Regions from separate parts of the Pseudomonas sp. PDM31 genome, predicted to be linked through region 3. Evidence: riboswitches for the same ligand, from Rfam matches in the RefSeq annotation. Region 3 holds a riboswitch; each other region holds the start of a gene.
What was found. Region 3 has a riboswitch for cobalamin ahead of KW839_RS01760 (CbtB-domain containing protein). Riboswitches for the same ligand answer to the same signal wherever they lie in the genome.

Region 1 (9,967 bases), 380 kb from region 3:
TCGATGTTCCTGTTCAAGCGTGGCCTGTTCCTGGTTCTGCTGGAGTTCACGCTGGTGAATTTCGCCTGGACCTTCCAGTTCCCGCCCCATGTAATTTACCTGCAGGTGATCTGGGCGATTGGCGTGAGCATGCTTGCCCTTGCTGCGCTGGTCTGGCTGCCGCGGCCGATCCTGTGGGTTGTGGGTGCGGTCATCGTCGCCGGGCACAACCTGCTCGATCCGCTGCACTTCCCGGTCGGATCAGCCATGCACCTGCCGTGGGCCATTTTGCATGATCGCGGCTGGATCGAGTTCTCTGACGGCCTGCGCCTGCGCAGCTCCTACCCTGTGCTGCCGTGGATCGGTGTCATTGCCCTGGGTTATTGCATCGGCCCCTGGTTCGCGCATTCAGCCTCTGCCCGCCTGCGTCAACGCCATCTGTTGCTGGGGGGTGCCGGCGCGCTTTTGGGCTTTGTCGCACTGCGCCTGGTCAACGGGTATGGCGAGGCGCAATGGAGGGTGCATGAAACCACCACACAGACCCTCATGAGCTTCTTCAACATCACTAAGTACCCACCTTCCCTGCTGTTCCTTGCGCTGACACTCGGGGTGGGCCTGTTGCTGCTTCTTGGCTTCGAGCGGGCTCGGCAACGCCAGTGGATCAGCGCTTTGGCGGTGTTTGGTGCGGCGCCGATGTTCTTCTACCTGCTGCACCTTTATGTACTGAAGGTGCTCTATCTGACCAGCGTCGCGTTGTTCGGTCTGAACCAGAGCGACTACTTCGGTTTCGATAGCATTTTTTCGGTGTGGCTGACGGCAGTGCTGCTGGCCGCCGCGCTGTATCTGCCTGTGCGCTGGTTTGCCGCCGTGAAGGCCCGCCGTCGTGATATCGGCTGGCTCAAATACTTCTGATCCAGAGAGGGTTCGCCTCGGGCGGCATGATCGACTAACATGCCGCCGCCGGTTTCCAAATGGGATTAATAGGGAATCCGTGATGCGTGCAACGCGTCAAACGGAACTGCCCCCGCAACTGTAGGTGCTGAGCGTGCTCCTGAACTGCCACTGGGATTGAACCCCGGGAAGGCTGGAGCATGCGATGACGCATCAGTCAGGAGACCTGCCGGCCAAGCAACAATCACTGACCGGCGGGGTGTTCGGGAAGGACATCCTTGCGCGCGCGTCACTCAGGTGATCGCCCTGCCCTGCTTTTTGGCAGCGTTCGATGATGTGTTTCCAGACCGTGCACCCTTGCTCCGTGTACGGTTCAAATGGAGATGCATCATGCTGTTGCCCCGCTTTGTCACCCTATTCGCTGGCCTGGGTTTTTGCTCGCTGGTCTGTGCCGCGCCTACTGAATATCCGCTGACGGTCGAGAACTGCGGTGCCACGCTGACCTTCCCACACGCACCGGCTCGAACCGTCACGATCGGCCAGGCCGGCACCGAAATGCTCTTTGCCCTCGGGCTGGGTGACAAACTGGCTGGCACTTCTCTGTGGTTCAACGATGTGCTGGATAAGTACAAGGGGCAAAACGACAAAATCGAACGCCTGGCGGATAACGAGCCGAGTTTCGAGTCGGTGATCGGCAAACGACCGGAACTGGTCGCTGTCGAGCTGGAGTGGATGGTCGGCCCGCAAGGCGCAGTCGCTACCCGCGAGCAGTTTCACGAACTGGGAATCGCCACTTACCTCATGCCCTCGGATTGCGAATCCAAGGACAACCTGGTCGGTGCCGACGGCACTCGCCTGGCGCCGTTTCGTGTGCAAAGCATTTACAAAAGCATCACTGAGCTGGCCAGGATTTTCGATGTTCAGGCGCGTGGCCAACAGTTGAACGCACAACTCAAGGCCAGCCTGGCCAGGTCCGTTGCCGCAGTGCAAGACAAGAACCACACCAGTGCACTGGTGTGGTTTTCCAGCGCCAGTCTGGATATCGACCCCTATGTCGCCGGTCACAAAGGCATTCCAGACTTCATGCTCAAAACGCTGGGTGTGCGCAATGTGGTGCAGTCCGACGAAGAGTGGCCAACGGTCGGTTGGGAAACCATCGCAAAAGCCAACCCGACTTTCCTGGTCATCGCCCGCATGGATCGCCGTCGTTTCCCCGCTGACGACTACCAAAAGAAGCTCGCATTCCTGCACAGCGATCCGGTGACCCGCAACATGGACGCGGTAAAAAACAACCGCATCATCATCCTCGACGCCATGGCCATGCAGGCCAGCCTGAGAATGTTCGATGGGCTGCAATCCCTGGCAATGGCCATCAACAGCTACGACCTGCCAAAATGACTGCAGCGCTGATTCGTACCCTGCTGGCGTTGGTGGCCCTGCTTTTAAGCGTGGTTGCCGGTGTCGCTATCGGTGAAACAAGCATCGAACCCGGCGTGGTACTCCAGGTGCTGGCCAACAAACTGTGGAATGCCGGCTATGTTCTCGACCCCATCGACGAAGGCATCGTCTGGAACTACCGCCTGACCCGCGCGTTGGTTGCAGGAGCTTGCGGTGCGGGCCTGGCGACCTGCGGGGTGATCCTGCAATCGCTGTTGCGCAATCCGTTGGCCGATCCCTATCTGCTCGGCATTTCCGCGGGCGCTTCGACGGGGGCCGTTCTGGTGGCGTTACTCGGTATCGGTGCCGGAGCCATTTCGATGTCGGTCGGGGCGTTTGCCGGAGCCGTTGCTGCCTTTGCTGTCGTGGTTTTACTGGGGCGCGCCAGCGGTGTCCCTGGCAGTACCGGTCAGATCATCCTGGCGGGGATAGCCGGTTCGCAGCTGTTTAATGCGCTGACTGCATTTTTGATCACCAAGTCGGCCAGCTCCGAACAGGCACGCGGCATCATGTTCTGGTTGCTGGGCAACCTCAGTGGTGTGCGCTGGCCTTCGGTGTGGCTGGCCGTTCCCGCTGCCATGGCCGGTCTGGCCGTTTGCCTGTGGCACCGTCGCGCGCTGGATGCCTTCACCTTTGGCACCGACTCCGCCGCCTCGCTCGGCATTGCCGTACGTCGCGTGCAATTTCTGCTGATCAGTTGCGCCGCACTGGTGACTGCGGTGATGGTGTCGATTGTCGGCTCCATAGGTTTCGTCGGTCTGGTCATCCCCCACGCCGCAAGGCTGTTGCTGGGTACGGGGCATACACGCCTGCTACCGGCCAGCGCGCTGGGTGGTGCCGTGTTTCTGATTGCCGCCGATGTGCTCTCCCGCACCCTCATAAAAGGCCAGGTTATCCCGGTCGGCGTGATTACTGCATTGGTCGGAGCGCCGGTGTTCGCCCTGATCCTGATCGGCCGAAGGAATGCCCGATGAATGCTGCCATGCCCGTTATCGACCAGCCTGTATTGAGCTGCTCCGGCCTCGGATTGCAAATTCGCGACGTTGAATTACTGGACGAGATCCACCTGGACATCCGCCACGGCGAGACCCTGGGCCTTATCGGGCCCAACGGTTCGGGAAAATCCACACTGCTCAAGCTGCTGGCCGGCGTGCGCATGCCAAGCCGGGGAAGCATCCATCTCGACGGCCAATGCCTCAAGGCACAGTCACGACGAACCATAGCGCGAACCCTGGCGCTGGTTGAGCAACAGGCCGATACCCTGGATGCCATCAGTGTATTTGATGCCGTGGCCCTGGGCCGAACACCCTGGCTGTCTGCCTTGAGCTCGTGGTCGGCCGAGGACACCGAGATCGTTCATCAAGCGCTGCGGAACGTGGATGCGGCGCATCTGACCACGCGCACCTGGCGCAGCCTGTCTGGCGGAGAGCGTCAACGTGTGCATATCGCTCGTTCCCTGGCTCAGTGCCCGCGCATCCTGCTGCTGGACGAGCCAACCAATCACCTGGATATCCAGCACCAGATAGGGATTTTGAATCTGGTTCACGCATTGCCCGTGACAACCGTGGTCGCCCTGCATGACCTCAACCAGGCCCTCACCTGCGATCGTCTGGCCGTGCTGGAACGTGGACGCCTCGTTGCCTTGGGCAAACCGCTTGAAGTGCTGACCCCGCACCGCCTTTTGCAGACGTTCGGAGTCCACGCGCACTATCTCGTTGACCCGTTTGACGGAGCGAAAATCCTGCGATTTCGCTCTTGGTGACTGGGTGCCGCGCCTCAGGGTGATGACCCGCGAAAGCCCTTCAGCGCAAATAGCTGGCGGCCAGCCATCAGCTACAATCACAACCGCACGCCCACACCGCCATCACTCTCGAGATGGCCAGCCTGAAAACGGAGTGACGGATGCTGTATTTTCAGCAAATGCTGGGCACCGCGGTATTCGCCATTACCGGGGTACTGGCTATTCACAAGGTGGGGGTCGATGTATTCGGCGCCGTGGTACTGGGCATCATTACTGCCATTGGTGGCGGCACCATTCGCGATCTATTGCTCGATCAACCGATTTTCTGGATAGCAGACTTCAACTACATCTGGGTCGGCGGCGGTGCCGCATTGCTGGCTTTTTTCCTCACCAAGAGATTCCAGCAACGTTATCGCCTGTTGTTGTACCTCGATGGATTCGCGGCCGCTCTGTTTGGATTAGTGGCTACCGAGAAAGTGCTTGGACTGCAACTTGCTGCGCCTTTTGCCGTGATGATGGGTGTACTGACCAGTATCGGAGGAGGCATCGCTCGCGATGTGCTGGCCGGCAGAACCTCGTTGTTGATGTCACGTGAGATCTACGCCACGCCGATCCTGCTGGGGTGCATTTTGTATGTCTTGTTACGCGATGTATTCGGGTCAATCCAGATCGCCGGTTGGCTGGCCCTGATATTCACCTCTTCCTTGAGGTTTCTTGCCATTTACAAAGAACTGCAAATGCCGGCTATTTTATCCACCAGCCAAGGCTAGGCCCGCCAAACATCGTCAGCCAGCCATTCCATCACGATAATTTCACATTCACCGGCGTAGGCTTAACCCAACTCCTTTGTGATTCCTGGCCCGCACCCCCCATCGCGGGCCTTTTTTTTTGCCTGCAATAAGCCCCAGGCCTGCAAGTCGCCTTCATCCTGCCTATGTTCGCCAGCGAACAGACGAACACCCCTGCCAATCGTCAAACTCAAGGTACAAAAGGTACGTCCAGCACGTGCTGCCCGGTGCGCACGCAATGGACTGGCGCACCTGCCGCAACACGCGCAATTGTATTCAGGCATTCCAGGATCAGGACCTTATGAACAGCATATGGACACGCATGCAAAAGGTGTTTCCCCGTTCGTCCGGATTTTGGCGAACCGGTCAGTTGTCCCGCCCCCGATTCGAATACGAGCCGATATTACGCTCGGAGCTGTTTAACGCCGATCAGATGGCCAGCCACGGTATCGCCCTGGCCGGACAGCATCGCCTGAGCGCGTTGTCCGCAAAGGACGCCATGCTGCGTCGACTCGATGACAACGAACAACTGCTCAAACGCAGCTGCACGGCGCTGACCCAGGCGCAAATGTCCAGCCGACGGGTAACGCCGGCAGCAGAGTGGCTGCTGGACAACAACTTTCTGATCGAAGACCACATCCGCACCGCCCGCACGCACCTGCCCAAAGGCTACAGCCGTGAGTTGCCACGCCTGATCAACGGCCCGTCCGCCGGGCTGCCGCGGGTCTATGACATCGCGCTGGAGACCATTTCCCATGGCGACGGCCGAGTCGATGAGCAAACCCTCAGTCGCTTCATCGATGCCTACCAGACGGTGATGCCTCTGGCACTGGGAGAGCTGTGGGCGATCCCGATCATGTTGCGCCTGGCGTTGATCGAAAACCTGCGTCGCGTGGCGTCGCGGGTCATGGCCAACGCCGACGATCGAAACCTCGCCGATGACTGGGCCGAGCGCCTGATCGAAACCTCGGAACGGGATATCAAGAGCGTGGTGCTGACCGTTGCCGATATGGCCCGCTCCGCACCGCCGATGACCCCGGCTTTTGTCGCCGAACTGACCCGCAGCCTGCAGGGTCAGAGCGCAGCCCTGGCCCTGCCGCTGAGCTGGATCGAGCAGATGCTCAGCGAGACCGGTTCGAGCATCGAACGCCAGGTGCAGCTCGATGCGCAGCAACAGGCCGCGGATCAGGTGTCCATCGGCAACAGCATCGGCAGCTTGCGCCTGCTGTCCGCCACCGACTGGCGCGAGTTCGTCGAATCGATGAGTCATGTCGAACAGATTCTCGCGCAAGACCCGGCGGCGATTTACCCGACCATGGATTTCGCTACCCGTGACAGCTACCGGCATGTCATTGAACGCCTGGCCCGAAGCAGCCCCCAATTATCGGAAATCCAGGTCGCCCGCGCCGCGATCGATCTCGCCACAGCCGGGACCGCCACGGTCCCCTGCCCGTTGCTGGCCCGCCACGTCGGCTATTACCTGATCAGCGCCGGGCTGCCAACCCTTGAGCGCCGCATCGACGCCCGGGTACCGCTGCATAAGCGCTGGAACCGGTTGTTGCAGCAATCCCCGCTGATTTTTTATCTGGCCCCGGTGGCATTGCTGACGCTGCTGTTTGCCTGGCCGCTGCTGGCCTCGGCGCGACGCGACGGATTGCCTGACGTAGCGCTCCTGCTGCTGGCCATTCCATGCCTGATCATGACCAGCCGACTGGCCGTCAGCCTGATCAACTGGCTGGTGACCTTCAGTCTGTTGCCGGCAGTTCTACCGAAAATGGATTACGCCAACGGCATTCCCGACGAGGCGCGAAGCCTGGTAGTAATCCCGACGCTGATCGCCAGCCTGGCCGATGTCGATGAGTTGGTCGAAGGCCTGGAGGTACGTTTTCTCGCCAACCGCGACGACAACCTGTATTTCGCCTTGCTCAGCGATTTTCTCGATGCCAATGAAGAATCCCTGCCGCAGGACGCCGATTTGCTCAACCACGCCTCCCGTGCAATCACCCTGCTCAACCAGAAGTACGCGGACGGACTCAACGACCGATTCTTTCTGCTGCATCGGCCACGGCGCTGGAACGCCAGTGAACGCGTGTGGATGGGCCACGAGCGTAAACGCGGCAAGCTGATCGAGCTCAACGCCCTGTTGCGCGGCAACGGACAGGAACGTTTCGACACGATCGTCGGCGATATCACGCCATTGCGCCAGGTTCGCTACGTCATCACCCTGGACACCGACACCCTGCTGCCGCGCGACGTCGCCCGCCAATGCGTGGCGGCCATGATGCACCCGTTGAATCGTCCGTTGTTCGACAGTGCCGGCGAGCAGATCATTTGCGGCTACGCCGTGTTGCAACCGCGGGTCGGTATCAGCCTGACCAGCGCCACGCGCTCGAGCTATGCCCGGCTGTTCGGCAGCGATGCCGGGGTAGATCCCTATACCCGGGCGGTTTCGGACGTTTACCAGGATCTGTTCCAGCAGGGCTCGTTCATCGGCAAGGGCATCTACGACGTGGATGCTTTCACCTGTGCCCTGGAAGGTTGCCTGCCGGATAACCAGATTCTCAGCCACGACCTGATCGAAGGCTGTTATGCCCGATCCGGCCTGCTCAGCGATGTGCAGGTCTACGAGCAATACCCCTCGCACTTTGCTGCCGATGTAAAACGCCGGCATCGCTGGATACGCGGCGACTGGCAACTGCTGCCGTGGACCTTGCCCTGGGCGCGCAACGCCGATGGAAAACGGGTGCGCAACCGGCTGAGCGTCATGGCGCGCTGGAAGATTCTCGACAATCTGCGCCGCAGCCTGGAACCGCTGGCGCTGTTGCTGATGTTTGCATGGGCCTGGCTGGCCAGCAGCGAACCGCTGGGCTGGACCGTCGCAGTCATCGGTTTGCTGGTGATTCAACCCTTGCTGCGAGCGGCGAGCGATCTGCTCCGAGCCCCCGCCGACGTCCCCTACAGACAATATCTGGGGGCGCTGCTGGGCGATCTGGGGCAGGACCTGGCCCGGGCGTGTCTGGCGCTCGCCTGGCTGCCTTTCGAAATGCTCTACAGCGTCGATGCTGTACTGCGCTCGCTCTGGCGGATCGGCTTCAGCCGGCGTCGCCTGCTGCAATGGCAACCCTCGCGCGAGGTGGAACGCACCACCGATAACCGGTTGTCCGGCCTCTATCGGCAGATGTGGATCGGGCCCGTGTCATCCCTTGCCTCTTTGGCCCTGCTGGTGGACAACCCGCAGACGCTGGCCATCGCCAGCCCGCTGCTGTTGTCGTGGCTGGTTGGCCCCTGGGTCGCCTGGCGACTCAGCTCACCCCCCGGGCAGTCGGTGTTCGCGCCGTCGGCGCAGGAGTTACGCTTCCTGCGGGTACTGGCGCGCAAGACATGGGCATTTTTTGATCAATACGTCGGGCCTGAAGACAATTGGCTGCCCCCAGACAACGTGCAGGAACAACCCAGGCCGGCCATTGCCCATCGCACCTCCCCGACCAACATGGGCATGTCCTTGCTCGCCCACCTGGCCGCTCACGACTTCGGCTATTTGAGCACTGAGCGCCTGCTGAACCGGCTTGGGGCGTCACTGGACAGCATGGACGGCCTGGAGCGTCATCGGCAGCACTTCTACAACTGGTACGACACCCAGACCCTGGAGCCGCTGCGACCGCATTACGTCTCAACCGTCGACAGCGGTAACCTGGCGGGCCTGCTGCTGACCTTGAGCACCGGTCTGACGCAACTTGCAGACTCGCCGCTGTTCGGCCCTGCACTGATCAAGGGCCTGCGCGACAGCCTCGACATCCTTGTCGAGTGCCAGGGTGGCGCAAGTGCGGATCAACCCGCCTTGAATCAACTGGGCAAGCGCCTTGATCTTGTCTCGCCAGAGGCGACGCCAGGCATGCTGGTCGATCTGCTGCACACGGCACGCCTCGCGGTCGCAAACATGCAAGCGGACAGCAACGAGGAAAGCCTTTACTGGCGCGAGGCGTTTAGGCTTCAGTGCAATGACTGGACAGAAGAACTGCTGCGTTATCAGCTCCCTGCCCCGCTAACCGCTACCGCGTCGACGACGTTGCGTCAGCTGGCAGCGTTGAACCCCGCCGACTGGGCAGCCGAACACCACCCGCAAATAGAGCGGGTGCGCAGTGTCGCCGGATCGCGTCTGGCGACACTGGAGCGTCTGGCTGTATTGGCGACCGGGTTGGCACAGATGGACTACTCGCTGCTTTACGATCAACAGCGCGACCTGTTCGTCATCGGTTACAACGCCGAAGAGCTCCGGCTGGACAGCGGTTACTACGACCTGCTGGCGTCCGAGGTGCGACTGCCCATTTTCGTCGCCATCGCTCAAGGACAGATCCCCCAGCGCGCCTGGTTCACCCTGGGCAGGCTGCTGGGTGAAAACGCCGGGGTACCGACCTTGTTGTCCTGGTCGGGCTCGATGTTCGAATACCTGATGCCCATGCTGGTGATGCCCAACTACGAGGGCAGCCTGCTCGACCAGACTTGCCGGGCCGCCGTGGCGGTGCAGATCGAACATGGCAACACGCTGGGTATTCCCTGGGGCGTTTCGGAGTCCGGTTACTACACCGTCGACGCGCACTTCAACTATCAGTATCGCGCCTTCGGCGTTCAGGCCCTGGGGCTCAAGCGCGGGCTCAGCGATGACGTGGTGATTGCGCCCTATGCCAGCGTTCTGGCGTTGATGGTCGATGCCGAGGCGGCCTGCAAGAACCTGCAGCGCCTTGCCGGGCAAGGTTCTGCAGGCCGATTCGGTCTGTATGAAGCGGTGGACTACACCGAGGCCCGCGTGCCCCGCGGTCAGACCCTCGCCGTGGTCCGCTCGTTCATGGCTCACCACCAGGGCATGAGCCTGCTGGCGTTGACCAGCCGACTGCTCGATCAACCCATGCAACGGCGATTCGAGGCCAACCCGGCGTTGCAATCAGCCCTGTTGCTGTTGCAGGAACGGGTGCCCAAGTCTGCTGCGCCGTACCTGCAGACCGCGCAATCACCGGCGCCCGTCAATGCAGGCGAGGGCCAGAGCGAGGAAAACGGCCTGAGGGTGTTCGTCGATCCGGGACGCAAACGTCCGGCCGTGCAATTGCTCTCCAATGGTCGCTACCACGTCATGCTG
Region 2 (9,967 bases), on a different contig from region 3:
ACCTTCCTGCGCGCACGCCAGATAGGCACCCACCAGCGCCGCGATTTCAAAACCACCCAGGTTGAACAGGGTCTGCAAGGCATCGCCACGCTGCGCATGGTGCAGCGCCAACCCACGCTCGATAACCTGCGCCTTATGGCTGACACCTGCGGCATCGAGCCCGGTGCCCGGCCCGGTCAAATGGGTCACAGGGCAATCGAGCAAAGCACAGGCCAGGGCGCTGGCCGCTGTGGTGTTGCCGATGCCCATTTCGCCACCGATGAACAATTGTGTGCCCGCCGCTTTGGCCCGCTGCACGCTGTCACGACCGGCCTGCAAAGCCAGTTGGCCCTGGGAACCGGTCATCGCTGGCCCCTGCACAAAGTTTGCCGTGCCGGCGCCGATGTCCAAGTGCCGCACGCCCGGCAGATCGAGCGTCGGCGTGATCGTGCCCAGATCCACCACTTCAAGGGAGGCGCCCAACTGCCGTGCCAGCACACTGATCGCCGCGCCACCGCTGACGAAGTTGTGCAGCATCTGCCCGGTGACTGCCTGGGGAAACGCCGACACCCCCTCGGCGACTACGCCGTGGTCGCCGGCAAAAATGGCGATCCATAGCTGATCCAGGCTCGGTTTGACCCGCCCTTGCAAACCGGCAAGCTGCACTGCCACCGACTCCAGCTCACCGAGAGAACCCGCTGGCTTGGTCAGTTGCTGTTGGCGCGCCTGCGCCTGTTCGAGCACTTGCGCATCGATCGGCTGGCACGGGTTCAGCCACCAGGATTGAGTCATAACGCAGTTCCTTTCAGAGTCAGGGGCAGGCCCGCCACGGTCAGCACGACTCGCTGACAGCGCTCGGCCAGGGCTTGATGCAGCCAACCGGCTTCATCGACGTAGCGGCGAGTCAATTCGCCCAGTGGCACGACACCCATTCCGGTTTCGTTGCTGACAAAAATGACTTCACCCGGCAAGGAAGCCAGGCAGTCGAGCAAGGCTTCGCGCTCGGCGTGCAGGCGTTCGGGGTTGTCGAGCATCAACAGGTTGGTCAGCCACAAGGTCAGGCAATCCACCAGCAGGCAACGGTCACTGCCGGCGTTTTCGCTCAGGACCCGGGCCAGTTCCAGGGGTTCTTCGACCAGCGCCCATTCGGCGGGACGGCGGGCGCGGTGATGGGCCACGCGATCGCTCATTTCACCGTCCAAGGGCTGGCTGGTGGCGATGTAGGTCACCTGAAGCTGACTGTCTGTTGCCATTTTTTCGGCCAGGCGACTTTTGCCGGAGCGCGCGCCGCCGAGGATCAGTTGGAGCATGGTTTATTCCTTAAGAACTTCGGTGAGGATGCAGGCCTATTCGCGGGCAAGCCCGCTCCCACAAGGATCGGGGCTGTTCACAACTTTGGGCACAATCACCGACCCGGTGGGAGCGGGCTTGCCCGCGATGGCGCCCTCAAACTCACCTCAAATCCCACAGAGCTGCCGCAGCTGTCGGGTATCCAGATGCTTCTCCACCAAATCTGCCAAGCGCTCGATATCGCGTTCGCGCAAGGCGTGGTAATCCACCGCCTGCACATCCTGCAAACCTGCCCAGCGCAACAGCGCGCTGCACGCCGCCGGTGACTCGAACAGGCCATGCAGATAGGTGGCGAAGATCTGCCCGTCGGCGCTTTGCGCACCATCACAGCGACCGTCATCGAGTTGCACCGCTGCGTTTTCCAGGGCCGGCCCGGTGGTCACGCCGGCGTGAATCTCATAGCCGGCAACCGGCGCATCTTCAAGCGCCAGGCGACCGCGCACATTGCGCAACTGTTTCTCTTGTTCGAGCTGCGTCTGGAACGCCAGCAAGCCCAGGCCGGCGCTGGAGCCCGGCGCCCCTTCGAGGCCGAGCGGGTCGTGCACTTGCTCGCCGAGCATTTGCAGGCCGCCACAGATACCCAGCAACTTGCCGCCGTAACGCAGGTGGCGGGCGATAGCGCTTTCCCAGCCGTTGGCGCGCAGATGAGCGAGGTCGCTGCGCACACTTTTCGAGCCGGGCAGAATGATCAGGTCGGCAGGCGGTATGGCCTGGCCGGGGCCGATGAATTGCAGGTCCACCTGCGGATGCAAGCGCAAAGGATCGAAATCGGTGTGATTACTGATGCGCGGCAGCACCGGCACCACGACTTTCAAGACCTGGTCGGCCTTGGCGGTCTGGCGCTGATCGATGCCGTCCTCAGCCTCCAGGTGCAGATCCATCACATACGGCAGGACGCCGATCACCGGCTTGCCGGTGCGTTGTTCCAGCCAGTCTAGACCCGGTTGCAGCAAGGCGATGTCACCGCGAAAACGGTTGATGATGAACCCCTTGACCCGCGCCTGCTCGCTCGCCGACAGCAGTTCCAATGTGCCCACCAGATGGGCGAACACGCCACCGCGATCGATGTCGGCAATCAGCACAACCGGGCAGTCCACCGCTTCGGCAAACCCCATGTTGGCAATGTCACCGGCACGCAGATTGATTTCGGCCGGAGAGCCCGCGCCTTCAACCATGACCAGCGGATACGCCGCGCTCAGGCGCTCGTGGGAGGCCAGCACCGCCTGCATGGCGATGGTCTTGTAGTCGTGATAGGCGACAGCGTTCATGGAGGTGACCGCACGGCCATGAATGATTACCTGGGCGCCGGTGTCGCTGTTGGGCTTGAGCAGCACCGGGTTCATGTCAGTGTGCGGTTCGAGGCCGGCCGCCTGGGCCTGCACCGCTTGCGCGCGACCGATCTCGCCACCGTCGGCGGTCACCGCGCTGTTGAGGGCCATGTTTTGCGGCTTGAACGGCACCACCCTCACGCCCTGGCGCGTGACCCAGCGACACAGCGCGGTCACCAGCGTGCTTTTGCCTGCATCCGACGTGGTGCCCTGCACCATCAGCGTGGTCATTGGTTATCCTTGGCGTATTCTTCGAAAGCCTGACTCAGGCGCACCCAATCCGCCTCTTCGCCAGGCAGGCCGAAGCGCAGACTGCTGTTGTGGGTGAACAAGCGCAGCAGAATGCCGCGCCGGGCCATGAACTCATACAGTTCTTCGGCGCGCTCGGTGATCAGCCACTGGAACAAGGCGCAACCACCCTGAGGTTTGAAGCCATATAGGTCCAGCAGCGCGGCCAGGCGTTCGCTGGCCTCCTCGGCGCGCTCTCGTTGCCTGGCCTGCGCTTGCGTATCGCGCAGGCAGGCTGCACCCGCCACCCGGGTCGGCCCGCTGACCGCCCATGGCCCCACTTGCTCGGCCAGCAACTTGAGCAGCCTGCGCTCGGCCAGCACGAAGCCCAGGCGCACACCGGCCAGACCAAAAAACTTGCCGAACGAACGCAATACAATCAAACCGACCTGGTGGGCAAATGGCGCCAAACTCAGTTGCGGCGTGTTGTCCATGAAAGCCTCGTCCACCACCAACCAGCCACCGCGCTGAGCCAGTCGCGAGTGCCAGTCGAGCAAGCGAGCGGGCGTCAGGCTCAACCCCGTGGGGTTATTCGGATTAACCACCACCAGCACGTCGAGGCTGTCCAGGAAGAAGTCGACTTCATGCTCCAGCACTTCGCGCACGATGTAGCCGTTGCGACGCCACGCTTCGGCATGCTCGGCATAACAGGGCGACAACACGCCGACCTTGCCCGCACGACGCAAGCGCGGCAGCAGTTGAATGGCCATTTGCGAGCCGGCCACCGGCAAGGCCTGCAAGGTGCCGTAATAATCGCAGGCAGCCTGCTCCAGTCCATCGTCGGTTTCCGGCAAGCGCGCCCAAGCCCGCAACGGAATGTCCGGCACCGCAAAAGGCCAGGGGGCAAGGCCGGTGGACAGGTCGAGCCATTCGGCTTCATCTATGCAGTAATCGAGCGCCGCCTTGCGCAACCGTCCACCGTGCTCAAGCATAAAATTCGGCCCCTATGCACAGGATCAGCAGCCATAACCATACCCCGCGCTGGACCAATTGCCAGCCCCGGTCGATCGAGTCGGCATCCGCCGGCAAGCCTTCGCCCAACTGTGGACGCTGATGCAGTTCGCCGTGATAAATCGCCGCCCCACCCAGCTCCACGCCCAGCGCCCCGGCTCCCGCCGCCATCACCGGACCGGCGTTGGGGCTGTCCCAGGTCGGCCCCTGGGTGCGCCAGCATTTGATCGCCAGCCGGGTTTTGCCAAGCACAGCGTAAGTCAACGCCACCAGCCGCGCAGGAATGTAGTTGAGTACGTCGTCGATCTTCGCCGCTGCCCAGCCGAAGCGCTCGAAGCGCTCATTGCGATAACCCCACATCGCATCCAGGGTGTTGCTCAAACGATAGAGCACGACGCCCGGCGCTCCGGCCACGGCAAACCAGAACAACGCGGCGAACACCGCGTCACTGCCGTTTTCCAGCACTGACTCGGTGGCGGCACGGGCGACCTCGGTTTTATCCAGGTCAGTGGTCTTGCGGCTGACCAGATAGCTCACACGGGTGCGCGCCTCCTCCAGGTCATCACTGCGCAGCGCTCTGGCAACTGGCTCTACATGCTCGCCGAGACTGCGCATGCCGAGCGCGCAATAAAGCGCGAGGATCTCGACTATCCAGCCAACATAAGGCGCCCAGGAAAATGCGGTGGCCAGCAGAGTCAGCGGCAATACGGCGATCACCCAGGCGGTGACGCCATGGCTGCGCCAGCCACGCCCACCACCATTGAAACGTTGCTCGACGCGCTCGGCAAAACGGCCGAACGCCACCAGCGGATGCCAGCGTTTGGGTTCACCCAGCAGCGCATCCAGCGCCACTGCGGCGACACTCAACAACGCCACACTCATTGACTCACTCCCCAATAATTTTCGTACAGCAGTTCGCTCAACGGACGCGCTTGCGCCCAGCCTTCGAGTACCAGCATCGGCGCTGGATAGAATTCTTTGACCGGCCCCAGGCACAGCACCGCGAGGGGTTTGGCGCCGGGTGGCAATTTCAGTAGATTGGCCAGCGCCTGCGGTTCGAACAGAGATACCCAGCCCATGCCCAGCCCTTCGGCGCGGGAGGCCAGCCACAGGTTCTGAATGGCGCAGGACAACGACGCCATGTCCATTTCCGGCAGGGTGCGGCGGCCGAAGATATGTCGCTCGCGATCATCCATCAGCGCGGCGACCAGCACTTCGGCGCAATCGCTGATGCCTTCGACCTTGAGTTTCATGAACTCATCGCTGCGCTCGCCGAGTGCTTCGGCGGTGCGGATACGTTCTTCTTCCACCAGTTGCCGGATCTGCCCGCGCAGCGTTCCATCGCTGATGCGGATGAAACGCCATGGCTGCATCAGGCCGACGCTGGGTGCCTGGTGTGCGGCTTCGAGCAGGCGCCGGAGCAGTTCGGGCTCGACGGTGCCGCCACTGAAATGGCGCATGTCGCGGCGTTCGGCGATGGCGCGGTAGACGGCAGCGCGTTCGGCTTCGGAAAAGGCGTTGTCAGTCATGGCCTCTTCGCGGGCAAGCCCGCTCCCACAGGGTTCTGCATTTCTTCAGGCAATACATCAATCCTTGTGGGAGCTGGCTTGCCAGCGAAGGCGGCTTCAGGCTCGGGGGCAAATAGTGCGGCAATCGCTGATGGGTTGGATGGAAAATAGAAGTGCACGTAGGAAGCCGTCATCCGCCCCTCGCGATAAACCGCCTCGGCCCCACGTCCGCCATTCGGGCTCAAGCCTCGGGCAATCGGCTCAAGTCCAGTGGTGGTCAGCGAATGGTGATACGTGTGCCCACGCAGCGCTCCCTCTGGCAACTCCACCGCTTGCAACGCCAGCGCCGCCAGACGCTTTTGCATGACAGCCTCACCCGGCAACAAACCGACCAGTTCGGCGCGGGTGCCCTCGACATCGGTCAACGAGTCGAGCAGGTAAAGCATGCCGCCACACTCGGCCAGTAGCGGTTTACCAGCTGCATGGTGGGCGCGGATCGCCGCCAGCATCGACGTGTTCCGCGACAGCGCCACGTGATGCAATTCCGGATAACCGCCCGGCAGATACAAACTGTCCGCCTCAGGCAAACCACTGTCGCGGATCGGCGAAAAGAATGACAACTCGGCGCCCATCGCTCGCAGCAGATCCAGGCTCGCGCCGTAGGTGAAGGCAAAGGCTTCATCACGGGCGATGGCAATGCGCACGCCGGCCAGTAACGGTTCGACTTCAAGCACATCGGGAGTCGCAAACTCTACCGCCGGTGGCAGCGTTACTTCGCAACTGCTGGCCAGGGCGTCGGCCGCGGCATCGAGACGCAAGTCGAGATCGTTCAATTCACTGGCCTGGACAAGTCCCAGGTGCCGGCTCGGCAATTCGATCCCGGTCTCACGGGACAAGGCACCATACCAGCGCAACCCTTCGGTGAGGCTGCCTTCGAGCAATTGCGCGTGACGCTGGGTGCCCACGCGGTTGGCCAGCACCCCGGCAAATGGCAAGTCCGGTTGATAACGCGCCAGACCCAGGGCCAGTGCGCCAAACGTCTGCGCCATGGCGGTGCCATCGATGACACCCAACACCGGCACACCAAAATGCCGGGCCAGATCGGCACTGGACGGCGTGCCATCGAACAGGCCCATGACCCCTTCGATAAGGATCAGGTCGGCCTCGCCGGCGGCTTCCCACAACAGGCGACGACTGTCCTGTTCACCGACCATCCACATGTCCAGTTGATACACCGGCGCACCGCTGGCGCGTTCGAGGATCATCGGATCGAGAAAGTCGGGTCCGCACTTGAACACCCGCACCTTGCGTCCCTGATTGCGATGCAAGCGGGCCAGCGCGGCGGTGACGGTGGTCTTGCCCTGACCGGAAGCCGGCGCGGCAATCAGCACCGCCGGACAATGACGGGATTGCTTCACAGCTCGACGCCTTTCTGCGCCTTGATCCCGGCCTGGAAGGCGTGCTTGATCATGCCCATTTCGGTGACGGTGTCGGCCAGCTCGATCATTTCCGCTTTCGCGGCGCGGCCGGTAACCACCACGTGTTGCATGGGCGGGCGGGCCTGCAGGTCGCTGAGCACCAGATCGAGGTCGAGGTAGCCGTGCTTGAGGGCGATATTCAATTCATCGAGTACTACCAGGCCTATGGCAGGGTCACGCAGCAGCTCGCGGCAAACCTGCCACGCCGCTTGCGCGGCGGCGATATCGCGCTGACGGTCCTGGGTTTCCCAGGTGAACCCCTCGCCCATCACATGAAAGCGCACCTGCTCCGGGAAACGCCGGAAGAACAGTTCTTCTCCGGTGCTGTTGCGTCCCTTGATGAACTGCACCACGCCGCATTGCATGCCATGGCCCATGGCGCGCGCGAGCATGCCGAAAGCCGAACTGCTCTTGCCTTTGCCGTTGCCGGTCAACACCAGCAACAGGCCGCATTCATTCGGGGAATTGGCGATGCGTTCGTCGATCACGGCTTTTTTGCGCTGCATGCGCGCCAGGTGACGTTCGTCACGATCGGGGGTATCAGTCATGGGGGAGCTCTCCGTTGAGTCTGGATAACGGCGGGCAGGCACAAGAATAGGTGGCAACAAGCCTGGCATCGCCCACCGTGATGCCACTGGATGAATCAGGCCGGTCTCCGGGCTCATGAGCGGCTTTGCGCCAGGCTGCGCGCCTTCCCATGTCGACAATGGACACAGTGGCTCAAGGCGCAGCTTTCACTCATTTACCGTTGCGGGGGCAGCGCCGGGATTGTGGGCTTTCGAACCCATCGAAGGCTCACTCACCGGCTTCCCTGTTTCACTCTGTCGACCCAAGCCACAGAGCACCTGAAACAAGCCGCGAAGGTTAGAGGGTTGGGGGTGGAGCGTCAATTAAAGCCGGGACGCTGGAGAGCAATTAAGTGCGCTTATCAATAATCCGACAGCGATCTTGTGCCTTGGCCTCAGCAGTGATATCAAAGCGCCATAAATTTACTACACAATAACAAGGGTGAACCCCATGCAAGGCATGATCATCAGCAATCCGAAGCTGGAATTCCTGCGCCCGGCGCTGGAACGCTGGTTCGACTGCATCGACCGTTACAACGCCATACGCGGCGACGCTGAAACGCCGTACTGGCACGACGAAAAGGCCAATCTTGGATTGCTCTCCGTGGCAGCCTGGATGGCCGAAATGGTCACCCTGCAACAGACGCAAACCCGCAAACAGACCGAAGAAGGCGAACGCAACAGCCGCGCCGATCTGTTTCTCGCGACACCCGACACCCGCGCCTACATCCAGACCAGCCAGCGCTGGCCACGGGTCAACAGCCTCAATGTGACTCAGGCATTGCTCGACGTCACCAGCGATGCCAGGCGCCTGAGTCATGCCAGCGAGCTGAAACTGGGCTGCCTGTTCGTCGCCCCGCACAAAGCCCAGCAGGGTGCCACGCCGGAAGAGCTGCAGGACATGGTCGACGACCTGCAAAAGGAGCATACCTGCGCCGTGGCTTGGTACTTCCCCTACGCCTATCGCAAGTTGCGCAACGAGGCCGGCAACTACCACCCCGGGATTGCCGTGCTTTTCAAAGAAGCTCGCACCTGAGGCGTTGAACCTTCGCGCGATAACGCTTCTCTATGATTAGAAGAAGGTATTCATAGGGAAGCCCAGCATGCGCACCGCCCAGCTCTTTGTCATGATTACGCTCGTCGGTGGGCTCGCCGCCTGCGGTGAAAGCGCCAGCCTGAAAGTCGCCGACGGCACCGGGCCGTCCCCCCAGCTCCCGCAACCCAACAAAACCCTGCTGCCGACGATCAACATAGCGCCGGCAACAGGCTGGCCGCAGGGCGCGAAACCGGTCGCCGCGACAGGAACTCAAGTGGCGGCGTTCGCCGAAAACCTGGACCACCCTAGATGGCTGTACGTGCTGCCCAACGGCGACATTCTGGTGGCGGAAACCAATGCGCCACCCAAACCCGATGATGGCAAGGGCGTTAAAGGCTGGGTAATGAAGAAGGTCATGGGCCGCGCGGGTGCTGGCGTACCGAGCCCGAATCGAATCACATTGTTGCGCGACAAGGACCACGACGGCGTTGCCGAAACCCGCACAGTGTTCCTGCAAAACCTCAACTCGCCGTTTGGCATGACCCTGGTCGGCAATGACCTGTACGTGGCCGACACCGACCGCCTGCTGCGTTTTCACTATGAAACCGGCGATACGGTGATCAAGGCGCAACCAATCAAAGTGCTCGACCTGCCGGGCGGCACGCTGAATCACCACTGGACCAAAAACGTCATCGCCAGCAAGGACGGCAGCAAGCTGTACGTTACCGTTGGCTCCAACAGCAACGTCGCCGAACACGGCATGAACAAGGAAGAGGGTCGCGCGGCGATCTGGGAAGTCGATCGCACCACCGGCAACCAGCGGATTTTCGCCTCCGGCCTGCGCAACCCCAACGGTATGGACTGGGAACCGAAAAGTGGCGCGCTGTGGACGGCGGTGAACGAGCGGGACGAGATCGGCAGCGACCTGGTGCCGGACTACATTACCTCGGTCAAGGACGGTGGCTTTTACGGCTGGCCGTACAGCTACTACGGCCAGCACGTCGACGTTCGCGTAGACCCGCAAAACCCGCAACTGGTGGCCAAGGCCATTCCTCCGGATTATGCCGTCGGCCCGCACACGGCCTCCCTGGGCCTGACCTTCGCCGAGGGCAGCAAGCTGCCTGCGCCATTTACCCAGGGTGCTTTCATCGGCCAGCAAGGCTCATGGAACCGCAAGCCGCACAGTGGCTACAAAGTGATTTTCGTGCCCTTCAACGCTGGCAAACCCGCCGGGCCGCCGGTTGATGTGCTGACCGGCTTCCTGAATGACGAGGAGCAAGCCATGGGTCGGCCGGTAGGCGTGGTGATAGACCGGCAGGGTGACTTGCTGGTGGCCGATGACGTGGGGAACAAGGTGTGGCGGGTGTCGGCGGTCAAATAACCGCGACGCGCCCTTAACTGTAGGAGCGAGCATGCTCCGGGCGGCGTTCCGACGATGAACTCAAGAACACCGCGGGGTATCAGACTCCCCGCGTTATCGTTA
Region 3 (9,967 bases):
CCGTCCTGCAGTTCGGCGGCGGTTGCCAAGGCTGCGGCCAGGCTGACGTGACCCTCAAGGAAGGCATCGAGCGTACTTTGCTCGAACGTATTCCTGAGTTGAAGGGTGTACGTGACGTGACCGACCACACGCAGAAAGAAAACGCCTACTACTAAGGTGTTCGCTGCGGCATGAAAAACGGCGCCCCGTGAGCGCCGTTTTTTTATGGGTGATGGATAACCTGTGCTGAGGGGCTTGCCTGTGGCGAGGGGGCTTGTCGGACCGCCGCACCGCCCCGCTCGGCGGCGAAGCCGTCGCAGTACCTCAATGCAAGGTTTATCTGGATGAATGCCGGGGGCCGCTTCGCGCCCCAGCGGGGGCAAGCCCCCTCGCCACAGGTAAGCCCCCCAAGCCTCCTTACTACAGGCAAACCCCCTCACCACTGGGGCAGGCGTGCTCAAGGTCTGTAAAGATGCGCATGCCCGGCGCGATACAGCGACGACTCGCTGAAATGATCACTGCCCAGCACCCGACCCACCAGGATCAACGCGGTGCGCCGAAACCCCTTGGCCTCAACCTTTGCGGCAATGTCCGCCAGCGTCCCCACCACCCAATCCTGATCCGGCCAGGTCGCCCGGTGAATCACCGCAATCGGGCAATCGGCACCGTAATGCGGCAGCAATTGGACCAGGATTTTCTCCAGGTGATTGACCCCCAGGTGAATCGCCATGGTCGCCCCGTGCTGTGCCAGGCTACCCAGTTCCTCGCCGGCAGGCATCGCGGTTTTGTCGGCGAAGCGGGTAAGAATCACGCTCTGGGATACGTCCGGCAGCGTCAGCTCTGCACCCAGCAGCGCCGCGCAGGCCGCCGTGGCGGTGACGCCGGGGACAATTTCGAAGGGAATATGCAGTTCGCGCAGGTAGCGGATCTGCTCGCCGATCGCGCCATACAGGCTCGGGTCGCCGGAATGCACCCGCGCGACGTCCTGGCCATTGGCATGGGCGGTCCTGATCAGCTCGATGATCTGTTCCAGGTGCAGTTCAGCGCTGTTGACCACCTGCTCGGCGCTATGACCTGCCAATACCGCAGCAGGCACCAGCGAGCCGGCATAGATGATCACCGGGCAGCTGCGAATCAGCCGTTGGCCCTTGACCGTAATCAGTTCGGGGTCGCCGGGGCCTGCGCCAATGAAGTAGACGGTCATGCTCGGTTCCTGTGGCAAAAAACGGCTGGGCAAGGCTTCAGATGAAGAATGCTCATGATCGAAGGTGGGGATTATCGGGGATTTTATGCCGCGCCAGCCAATGCCAGGGTTGCCTGGGCATATTTTTGTCGCGCAATCAGCAGCTTTGCCGGCGCCTGGGCCAGTTGTTCGGCCAATGCCAGGGCGGCGCTTTCCGCTACGCCGTAGCAGCCGGTGCGTTCGAAGGCGATTTGCGATTGATGAGTGAGATGTTGCTCATAGGCGGCAAGTTGTTCGCTGCTGAAGTAGGTCACCGGTAGCCCAAGCTGCGCGGCCAACTCGTTCAGGGCCGGCTCTTCGCGCTTGAGATCGATACTGGCCAGGGCCTTTATTTCATGCAATTGGATCTGGTGTGCTTGCAGCGCCTGCTCCAGTAGCGCCAGCAGCGTACTGACCGGGCAGCCGCGCTGGCAGCCCAGGCCGACCACGAGGGTCGGCGCTGCGCTGATGTCACTCATGCGTGGTATTGGCCATCGCTTTTGCGGCGGAACAACCAGGCGCTGATCAGGCCCAGGGCCAGCCAGAACGCCACGTTGGTCAACTGCGAAGCGATTTTGAATTGTGTCTCCAGCGCCTCTGGAGCGAGCATCGAATGCACTTCAGGTTGCGGCGCACCAATCAAATGGGGAACGGCGAGAGTGGCGACACCCAGGGCTTTCATCAGCCAGTGACGGCCGAAAACGATCAGGGCGATACCGACAGCCGTGCAAGCCGCGGTGCCGATCCACCAGAGCTGACGTTGCGCCAGGTCGGCCGCCGCGGTGCCCGGCAGTTCCGGTGGCAGGCCGAGGGTTGGCGCGAGCACGAAAGTCGCATAGCCGGCCAGGCCCCAGAGCAGACCCTGGGAAGTCCTGGTCGGAGCGCGCAAGGTATACAGGCCGGCCAGCATCAGGGCGAAGCCGACGGCCACCACCAGATTTCCCCCAGTGGTCGACAGCACGCGCTGCCAGCCGTCTTGCGGCTCCCAGGCTTCGGCGTCGTGGGTGTGGGCGGCGTTGGCGCCACCTGCGTGTTCATGGACTTCAACGGCGGCCGGCTCGGTTATTTCGTAGGTCTCGGCCTGCAATATCAACGGGGACACCCAGAAGCTTTGCAAGAGGGTCAGCAGCAGGGCGGCCAGAAGCCCGGTGAAACCTGCGGTTTGCGCGATACGCTTGATCATGTCGGCAGCTCTCAATGGCACGGAAAGGCAGAGCTGTGGCGGGTATCGTGAGCGGCGTTGTGCACCGCTTCGATGTGCGAGAAGCCGGCGAAGTAAACAAGGGATGCACCCAGGATCGACGCGCAGACGGCGGCGGTCAGACGCTGGGTCAGGGTCGTGGTGGTGCTGGCGGTGCTGTGGCCGGTGCTGCTGATGATCGACATGGCGTTTCCCTTTGTTCTGTCAGCGGGAACAAGAACGCATGCAGAGCCCTGCACGAGCGAGCGCGCAGAAGTTCAAACAGCGCCCGCCCACCGCGGGTTGTTGTTCAGAGACCGTACTGGTCACTTTGTGTTGCGGGCCGGTCTCCGGGCTCACGAGGGGCGCAGGCATCGCCTGAACCTGCAAGCATCACCTTCCCACGCCATATCGGCACAGTGGATCTGACGCTTCACTCGCTTACCGTTGCGGGGGCAGCACCGGACTGACATGGCTTTGGAGTAAAGCACATGATTCACCGGTTTCCCGTTTCACCCTGTGAAGGGCACCCGTAACAAGCGTGTAGGAGAGCATGGGCGGGGGTTGGGCGTCAATTGGCAAACGTTCTCATCGCAAACCGTGTCGCTCCCTTCGCGAGCAGGCCCGCTCCCACCTTCGGCCCAGTTCTGTCAGTGCAATACCGTCAAATGTGGAGCGGGCTTGCTCGCGAAGGCGACGCCGCAAAACCAATGTGAACATTGACCCGCCCCCGCACGATGCGTAGCCTTGCGCTTTCGAGGTTCTTCGGCGTTTGCCGAAGCTAAGAAGGGAACGCGGTCAATGCCGCGGCTGCCCCCGCAACTGTGAACGGTGATGTTCGTTGCCACGCCACTGCAGGCTCTCCATGAGGCCGGCGGGAAGGCGCAGCGAATGCCAGGTCGCCAAGACCGACACACCGTCAGCCAGGAGACCTGCCTCGATACAGATTCTGACTTTCAACCGGGCGGGGTGATCCGGTGGCGAATTCTTCCAGGCACGCGCGTGCGCGTTGCCGGTCGTCGTCCCGTATGCCCGCCACCTTGCCAAAGGGCATCCGATGAAAACACTGGCCAAACTCCCCGTCACCATCGTCACCGGCTTCCTCGGCTCGGGTAAAACCACACTGCTGCGGCACATGCTCGACAATGCCCAGGGCCGCCGTATCGCGGTGATCGTCAACGAGTTCGGCGAACTGGGTATCGATGGTGAAATCCTCAAGCAGTGCTCAATCGGTTGCACCGAAGAAGAAGCCAACGGCCGTGTCTATGAGCTGGCCAACGGCTGCCTGTGCTGCACCGTTCAGGAAGAATTCTTCCCGGTGATGCGTGAACTGGTCGCCCGCCGTGGTGACCTCGACCATATCCTCATCGAGACCTCGGGCCTGGCTTTGCCCAAACCCCTGGTGCAAGCCTTCCAGTGGCCGGAAATTCGCAGTGCCTGCACGGTAGACGCGGTCATCACCGTGGTCGACAGCCCGGCCGTCGCCGCCGGCACCTTCGCCGCATTCCCCGATCAGGTCGACGCCCAGCGAAAACTCGATCCGAATCTGGACCATGAATCGCCGCTGCACGAGCTATTTGCCGATCAACTGGCCAGCGCCGACCTGGTGATCCTCAACAAGGCCGATCTCATCCGCCCTGAAGATCTGGCCCGCGTGCGCCTGGAAGTCGCCGAAGAACTGCCGCCAGCGGTAAAAATCATTGAAGCCAGCAGCGGTCGCCTGCCGCTGGACGTGCTGATCGGCCTTGGCGCCGGCTCCGAAGAGCACATCGACAGCCGTCACAGTCACCATGACCATCATCACGATGGCGATGATCATGATGACCACGATCACGACGCTTTCGACTCCATTTCCATTGAACTGCCGCAAGCCGACGAAAGCCTGTTGCTGGATGCGCTGACCCAACTGGTGGTCCAGCACGGCATCCTGCGAGTCAAGGGCTTCGCCGCGATCCCGAACAAACCGATGCGCCTGCTGATTCAGGGCGTGGGCACTCGCTTCGACAAGCACTTCGACCGCCAATGGGGCGCCGAAGAAGCGCGGGTCACCCGTCTGGTGCTGATCGGCCAGGAACTCGACGCCGCTCAACTCGAAGCGCAACTGCGCGCCGCACTCAGCGTGTAAGCCATGCACCTGCTCAGGACCCAGCCCGGCGGTTTCGTGTCGGAGGACAACATTGCCGACCTTGGACAAACCCCCGCCGAACTGGTGATCCTGTGCAGCGGCGACTCCAGCCTGGCGTTGCTCGCCGAAGCGGCGCAGCAGTTGCCCGACGACTACCCGAGCGTGCGCCTGGCCAATCCGATGCAGGTACAGAACCATGCCTCGGTCGACTTGTATGTCGACCAAGTGCTGCGCCACGCCAAGGTGATTCTGATTTCACTGCATGGCGGCATCGCCTATTGGCGCTACGGTGTCGAGCGTCTGGTCGAACTGTCACAGCGCGGCGTGCAGTTGATCCTGGTGCCGGGCGATGACCGTCCGGACCCGGAGCTGAGCGACCTGAGCACGGTGCTTCCTGAAGATCGCGAGCGGCTCTGGCATTTCCTGCGCCAGGGTGGCATGGCCAATGCGCTGGACCTGTTTCGCTGCCTGGCCAATCGATGGCTTGCGCGTGATTATTCATGGTCGCAGCCTCAGGTACTGCCGCGCACGGCGATCTACCACCCGCATACAAGTCCCGCACGACTCAGTGATTGGCAAGCCGATTGGCAGGCCGGCCAGCCAGTGGCGGCGGTGCTGTTTTACCGTTCGCATTTGCAGGCGGCCAACACCGCTTTTATCGACGTGTTCTGCGAGCGCTTGCGGGCAGCGGGGTTGAACCCGTTGCCGATTGCACTGGCCAGCCTGAAAGAGCCCGCCTGCCTGACGGTGGTCGAGGACTTGTTGGATGAAGCTGAAGCAGGGGTGATTCTCAATACAACGGGTTTTGCCCAATCCAGTCCCGAAGCGCCGCATCTGCGACCGTTTCGCCGCAATATCCCGGTGATCCAGGCCATCTGCGCCCAAGACAACGAGCCCGGCTGGCGCGCCAGCGAGCAGGGGCTTGGCCCCCGGGATCTGGCGATGCACATCGCCTTGCCGGAACTGGACGGACGCATCATCAGTCGGCCGATCAGCTTCAAGGACCTGGCGTGGCGCAGCGAGCGCAGTCAGTGCGATGTGGTGTGCTACCGGCCACAACCGCAGCGCATGGATTTTGTCGCAGAACTGGCGCGGCGCTGGGTAGATCTGGCGCGCCTGTCCAACGGGCAAAAACGCATCGCCTTGATCCTCGCCAACTATCCCACGCGCGACGGTCGCATCGGCAATGGCGTCGGTCTCGACACCCCGGCGGCGGCGCTGAACATCTTGCGCGCGCTGCACACCGAAGGTTATCCGCTGCCGGCCGAACTGCCGGACAGCGGCACGGCGTTGATCCAGCAGTTGCTTGGCGGCGTCAGCAATGACCTCGACACCCTCGACCAGCGTCCCTGTCAGCAGAGCCTGGCCATGGACGAATACTGGCGGATGTTCAACGCTCTGCCCGAGGCCAATCGTGATGCGGTACTGCAACGTTGGGGCACGCCGGACAATGATCCGATGTGTCGCGACGGGCGCATGATGATTGCCGGTCTGCGGTTTGGTCTGACCTTCGTCGGTATCCAACCGGCGCGGGGCTATCAGGTCGATCCGAGTGCGGTGTATCACGACCCGGACCTGGTACCACCCCATGGCTACCTGGCGTTCTACTTCTGGCTGCGCAACACCTACGGCGCCCATGCCGTGATCCACGTCGGCAAGCACGGCAATCTCGAATGGCTGCCGGGCAAGGGCGTGGGGCTCTCGGAAAACTGCTGGCCTGAGGCGTTGCTCGGTCCGCTGCCGAACATCTATCCGTTCATCGTCAACGACCCGGGCGAGGGCGCCCAGGCCAAGCGCCGTACCCAGGCGGTAATCATCGACCACCTGATGCCGCCGCTGACCCGCGCCGAAACCTACGGGCCTCTGCGCGACCTGGAACTGTTGGCCGACGAATACTACGAAGCGCAGTTGCTCGATCCGCGCCGTGCCCGGGAGTTGCAGCGTGACATCCTGCAACTGGTACGTGACAGCCATATAGACCGTGAACTGCAACTGGACGAGGAACTCGACAGCGATGCCGATGCGGCGATCTGGTTGCCGCGCCTGGACACCTATTTGTGCGACTTGAAAGAGTCGCAGATTCGCGACGGTCTGCATGTGTTTGGCGAGTCACCCACCGGCCGTTTGCGAATCGACACCTTGCTCGCACTGCTGCGCATTCCTCGTGGCGATGGACGCGGTGCGCAGTCGAGTCTGCTGCGGGCGTTGGCCAAGGCGTTTGAATTGGCTTTCGATCCACTCGATTGTGCGTTGGCCGAGCCTTGGAACGGGCCGCGTCCAATTGAATTGCAAACCCTTAGCGATGAACCCTGGCGAATTACCGGCGACACCCGCGAGCGCCTCGAACTGTTCGCCGCGCAGCTGATTTCCCAAACATTGAAACACCCTGCAGGTATACCCGTACCCTGTGGGAGCGGGCTTGCTCGCGAAGGCGGTGTATCCGGCAAATCAATGTCGACTGACACTCCTCTTTCGCGGGCAAGCCGGCTCCCACAGGATTTCGTGTGGACTGAAGTCACCGCCATCCTCGACAACCTGCGCGATGTGGTTGCGCCACGCCTGGACGCCTGCGGCCCGGCAGAAATGTGCGGCCTGCTCGACGCCTTGAGCGGTCGCTTCGTCCCGGCCGGCCCCAGCGGTGCGCCGAGTCGTGGTCGTCTGGACGTCTTGCCCACCGGACGCAACTTTTACTCGGTGGACGTGCGCAACCTGCCGACCACCACCGCGTGGCGCATCGGGTTCCAGTCGGCCAACCTGATTCTCGAACGGCACCTGCAAGACCACGGCGATCATCTGCGTCAGCTCGGGCTGTCGGTCTGGGGCACCGCGACCATGCGCACCGGCGGCGACGACATTGCCCAGGCCATGGCCCTGATGGGGGTGCGTCCGGTGTGGGCCACCGGCAGCCAGCGGGTCGATGACTTTGAAATTCTGCCATTGAGTCTGCTCGATCGCCCTCGGGTGGATGTGACCTTGCGGGTCTCGGGTTTTTTTCGCGATGCCTTCGCCAATCTGATTCGCTTGTTCGATGCGGCAGTGCAAGCCGTCGCCGAGCTCGATGAACCGGACGACCTCAACCCGCTGGCGGCCAAGGTCCGCAGCGAACGTGAAGCACTGCTGCAAACAGGACTGGACCAGGATGCGGCACGGCGCCAGGCCGGCTGGCGCATTTTCGGCGCAATGCCCGGTGCCTATGGCGCGGGTGTGCAGGGCGCCATCGACGGACGCCTGTGGCAGAGCCGCGAGGACCTTGCCGAGGTCTACCTGAACTGGGGTGGCTACGCTTATGGCGGCGCCGACGAAGGCACCGCCGCTCGCGATCAGTTCGCCCAGCGGCTGAGTCAGGTGCAGGCGGTGCTGCAAAACCAGGACAATCGCGAGCACGACTTGCTCGATTCCAACGATTACTACCAGTTCCAGGGCGGCATGCTCGCGGCGGTCGAAAGCCTGCGGGGTGAAGCGGCTGCCAGCTATCATGGCGATCACAGCCAGCCGGACTTGCCGAAGATTCGCACCTTGAAGGAAGAGCTCAACCGGGTGATTCGTTCCCGGGCGGCCAATCCGAAGTGGCTCGACGGGGTCAAGCGCCATGGCTACAAAGGCGCGTTTGAAATGGCGGCAACGGTCGACAATCTGTTTGCGTTCGATGCGACCACGCAGCTGATTGATGATCATCAGTATGCGTTGTTGGCGGACGCGTATTTGCTGGACCCGGCGACCCGGGAGTTTGTCCGTGAGCACAATCCTCATGCATTGCGTGATATGACTGAGCGGATGCTGGAGGCGCAGCAGCGGGGGATGTGGAAAGAGCCGGGGGCTTATCGGGAGGCGCTGGAGAATTTGTTGCTGGATATAGAGGAAGAGGGGTAGTGCATTCAAAAGCCACCCCTCACCCCAGCCCTCTCCCCAAGGGGGAGAGGGGGAAAGGGAGCCGATCTCCAGTGCTTTCAGATACCGAGATCAACTCGATTTCCCAGGTCGATGTAATTCGACTAAACACCTCGTTAAGTCCCCTCCTTCCATGGGAGAGGGGGAAAGGGAGCCGATCTCCAGTGTTTTCAGATACCGAGATCAACTCGATCTCCCAGGTCGATGTAACTCGACTAAACACCTCGTTAAGTCCCCTCCATCCATGGGAGAGGGGGAAAGGGAGCCGATCGCCAGTGTTTTCAGATACCGGGTTCAACTCGATCTCCCAGGTCGATGTAACTCAACTAAACACCTCGTTAAGTCCCCTCCATCCATGGGAGAGGGGGAAAAGGGAGCAATCGCCAGTGTTTTCAGGTACCGGGCTCAACTCGATCTCCCAGGTCGATGTAACTCGACTAAACACCTCGTTAAGTCCCCTCCATCCATGGGAAGGGGGGAAGGGAACCAATCTCCAGTGTTTTCAGGTACCGGGTTCAACTCGATCTCCCAGGTCGATGTAACTCGACTAAACACCTCGGTCAGTTCCCTCTCCCTCCGGGAGAGGGCTAGGGTGAGGGCAGCAATCTAACTGGCACACCACAATCATCACTACCACCGAACCCCAAAGACCACGACCGAGACCCCCAAAATGACCGACACCCCCCATTTCCCCCTCTCCGCCGTGGTCGGCGCCGACGATCTGAAACTCGCCCTGTACCTCACCGCCATCGACCCGAAAATCGGCGGCGTGCTCATCGAAGGCCCTCGCGGCATGGCCAAATCAACCCTGGCCCGGGGCCTCGCGGACCTGCTGGCCAGCGGTCAGTTCGTCACCTTGCCCCTGGGTGCCACCGAAGAACGTCTGGTTGGCACCCTGGATCTCGATGCCGCCCTGAGCGAGGGGCGCGCACAATTCTCCCCCGGCGTACTGGCCAAGGCTGACGGTGGCGTGCTCTACGTTGACGAAGTCAACCTGTTGCCCGATCACCTCGTCGACCTGTTGCTCGACGTGGCAGCCAGTGGCACCAACCTGGTCGAGCGCGACGGTATTTCCCATCGGCATTCAGCGAAATTCGTGCTGATCGGCACCATGAACCCGGAGGAGGGTGAGCTGCGTCCGCAACTGCTCGACCGTTTTGGCCTGAATGTCGCCCTCGGCGGACACACCGCACCGGTCGAACGCGGCCAGATCATCCGTCGACGGCTGGATTTCGACAGCGACCCACAAGGCTTTTGCGCCGAATGGGAAAGCCCTCAGCAAGCCCTGCGCGAGCGTTGCCAGAAGGCGCGCAGTGCGCTGACCAGCATTCCCCTGGACGACGAAACACTGGCGCGGATCACCGAGCGCTGCTTTGCGGCCGGCGTCGATGGCCTGCGCGCTGATCTGGTCTGGCTGCGCGCCGCCCGGGCACACGCGGCGTGGCGTGGGGCGAGCGCTATCGCCGAGGAAGATATCGATGCGGTCGCCGAGTTCGCCTTGCGCCATAGGCGTCGCGAACATCCAGCGCCGCAACACGCCCAAGCCCCGCTGCCATCAGCACCGCAGCAGCCC

Region 1: linked by a shared signal. The riboswitch ahead of KW839_RS00235 (ABC transporter substrate-binding protein) and the one ahead of KW839_RS01760 (CbtB-domain containing protein) in region 3 are both predicted to bind cobalamin.
Region 2: linked by a shared signal. The riboswitch ahead of cobO (cob(I)yrinic acid a,c-diamide adenosyltransferase) and the one ahead of KW839_RS01760 (CbtB-domain containing protein) in region 3 are both predicted to bind cobalamin.

Annotation. Positions count from the first base shown of each region.
Region 1 is NZ_JAHUWS010000001.1:59,393-69,359, reverse strand. Features, by position in the region: gene KW839_RS00240 (DUF1624 domain-containing protein) at 1-891, shown strand, start outside; cobalamin riboswitch at 924-1,119, shown strand; gene KW839_RS00235 (ABC transporter substrate-binding protein) at 1,261-2,268, shown strand; gene KW839_RS00230 (iron ABC transporter permease) at 2,277-3,281, shown strand; gene KW839_RS00225 (ABC transporter ATP-binding protein) at 3,278-4,069, shown strand; gene KW839_RS00220 (trimeric intracellular cation channel family protein) at 4,210-4,818, shown strand; gene KW839_RS00215 (glycoside hydrolase family 94 protein) at 5,138-9,967, shown strand, end outside.
Region 2 is NZ_JAHUWS010000009.1:112,568-122,534, forward strand. Features, by position in the region: gene cobT (nicotinate-nucleotide--dimethylbenzimidazole phosphoribosyltransferase) at 1-771, opposite strand, end outside; gene cobU (bifunctional adenosylcobinamide kinase/adenosylcobinamide-phosphate guanylyltransferase) at 768-1,289, opposite strand; gene KW839_RS18555 (cobyric acid synthase) at 1,437-2,888, opposite strand; gene cobD (threonine-phosphate decarboxylase CobD) at 2,885-3,877, opposite strand; gene cbiB (adenosylcobinamide-phosphate synthase CbiB) at 3,870-4,778, opposite strand; gene bluB (5,6-dimethylbenzimidazole synthase) at 4,775-5,425, opposite strand; gene KW839_RS18575 (cobyrinate a,c-diamide synthase) at 5,422-6,822, opposite strand; gene cobO (cob(I)yrinic acid a,c-diamide adenosyltransferase) at 6,819-7,430, opposite strand; cobalamin riboswitch at 7,511-7,746, opposite strand; gene KW839_RS18585 (hypothetical protein) at 7,900-8,484, shown strand; gene KW839_RS18590 (sorbosone dehydrogenase family protein) at 8,552-9,865, shown strand.
Region 3 is NZ_JAHUWS010000001.1:440,176-450,142, reverse strand. Features, by position in the region: gene nfuA (Fe-S biogenesis protein NfuA) at 1-155, shown strand, start outside; gene cobM (precorrin-4 C(11)-methyltransferase) at 437-1,183, opposite strand; gene KW839_RS01770 (cobalamin biosynthesis protein) at 1,267-1,680, opposite strand; gene KW839_RS01765 (CbtA family protein) at 1,677-2,384, opposite strand; gene KW839_RS01760 (CbtB-domain containing protein) at 2,396-2,587, opposite strand; cobalamin riboswitch at 2,705-2,930, opposite strand; cobalamin riboswitch at 3,123-3,336, shown strand; gene cobW (cobalamin biosynthesis protein CobW) at 3,439-4,506, shown strand; gene cobN (cobaltochelatase subunit CobN) at 4,510-8,376, shown strand; gene KW839_RS01745 (ATP-binding protein) at 9,065-9,967, shown strand, end outside.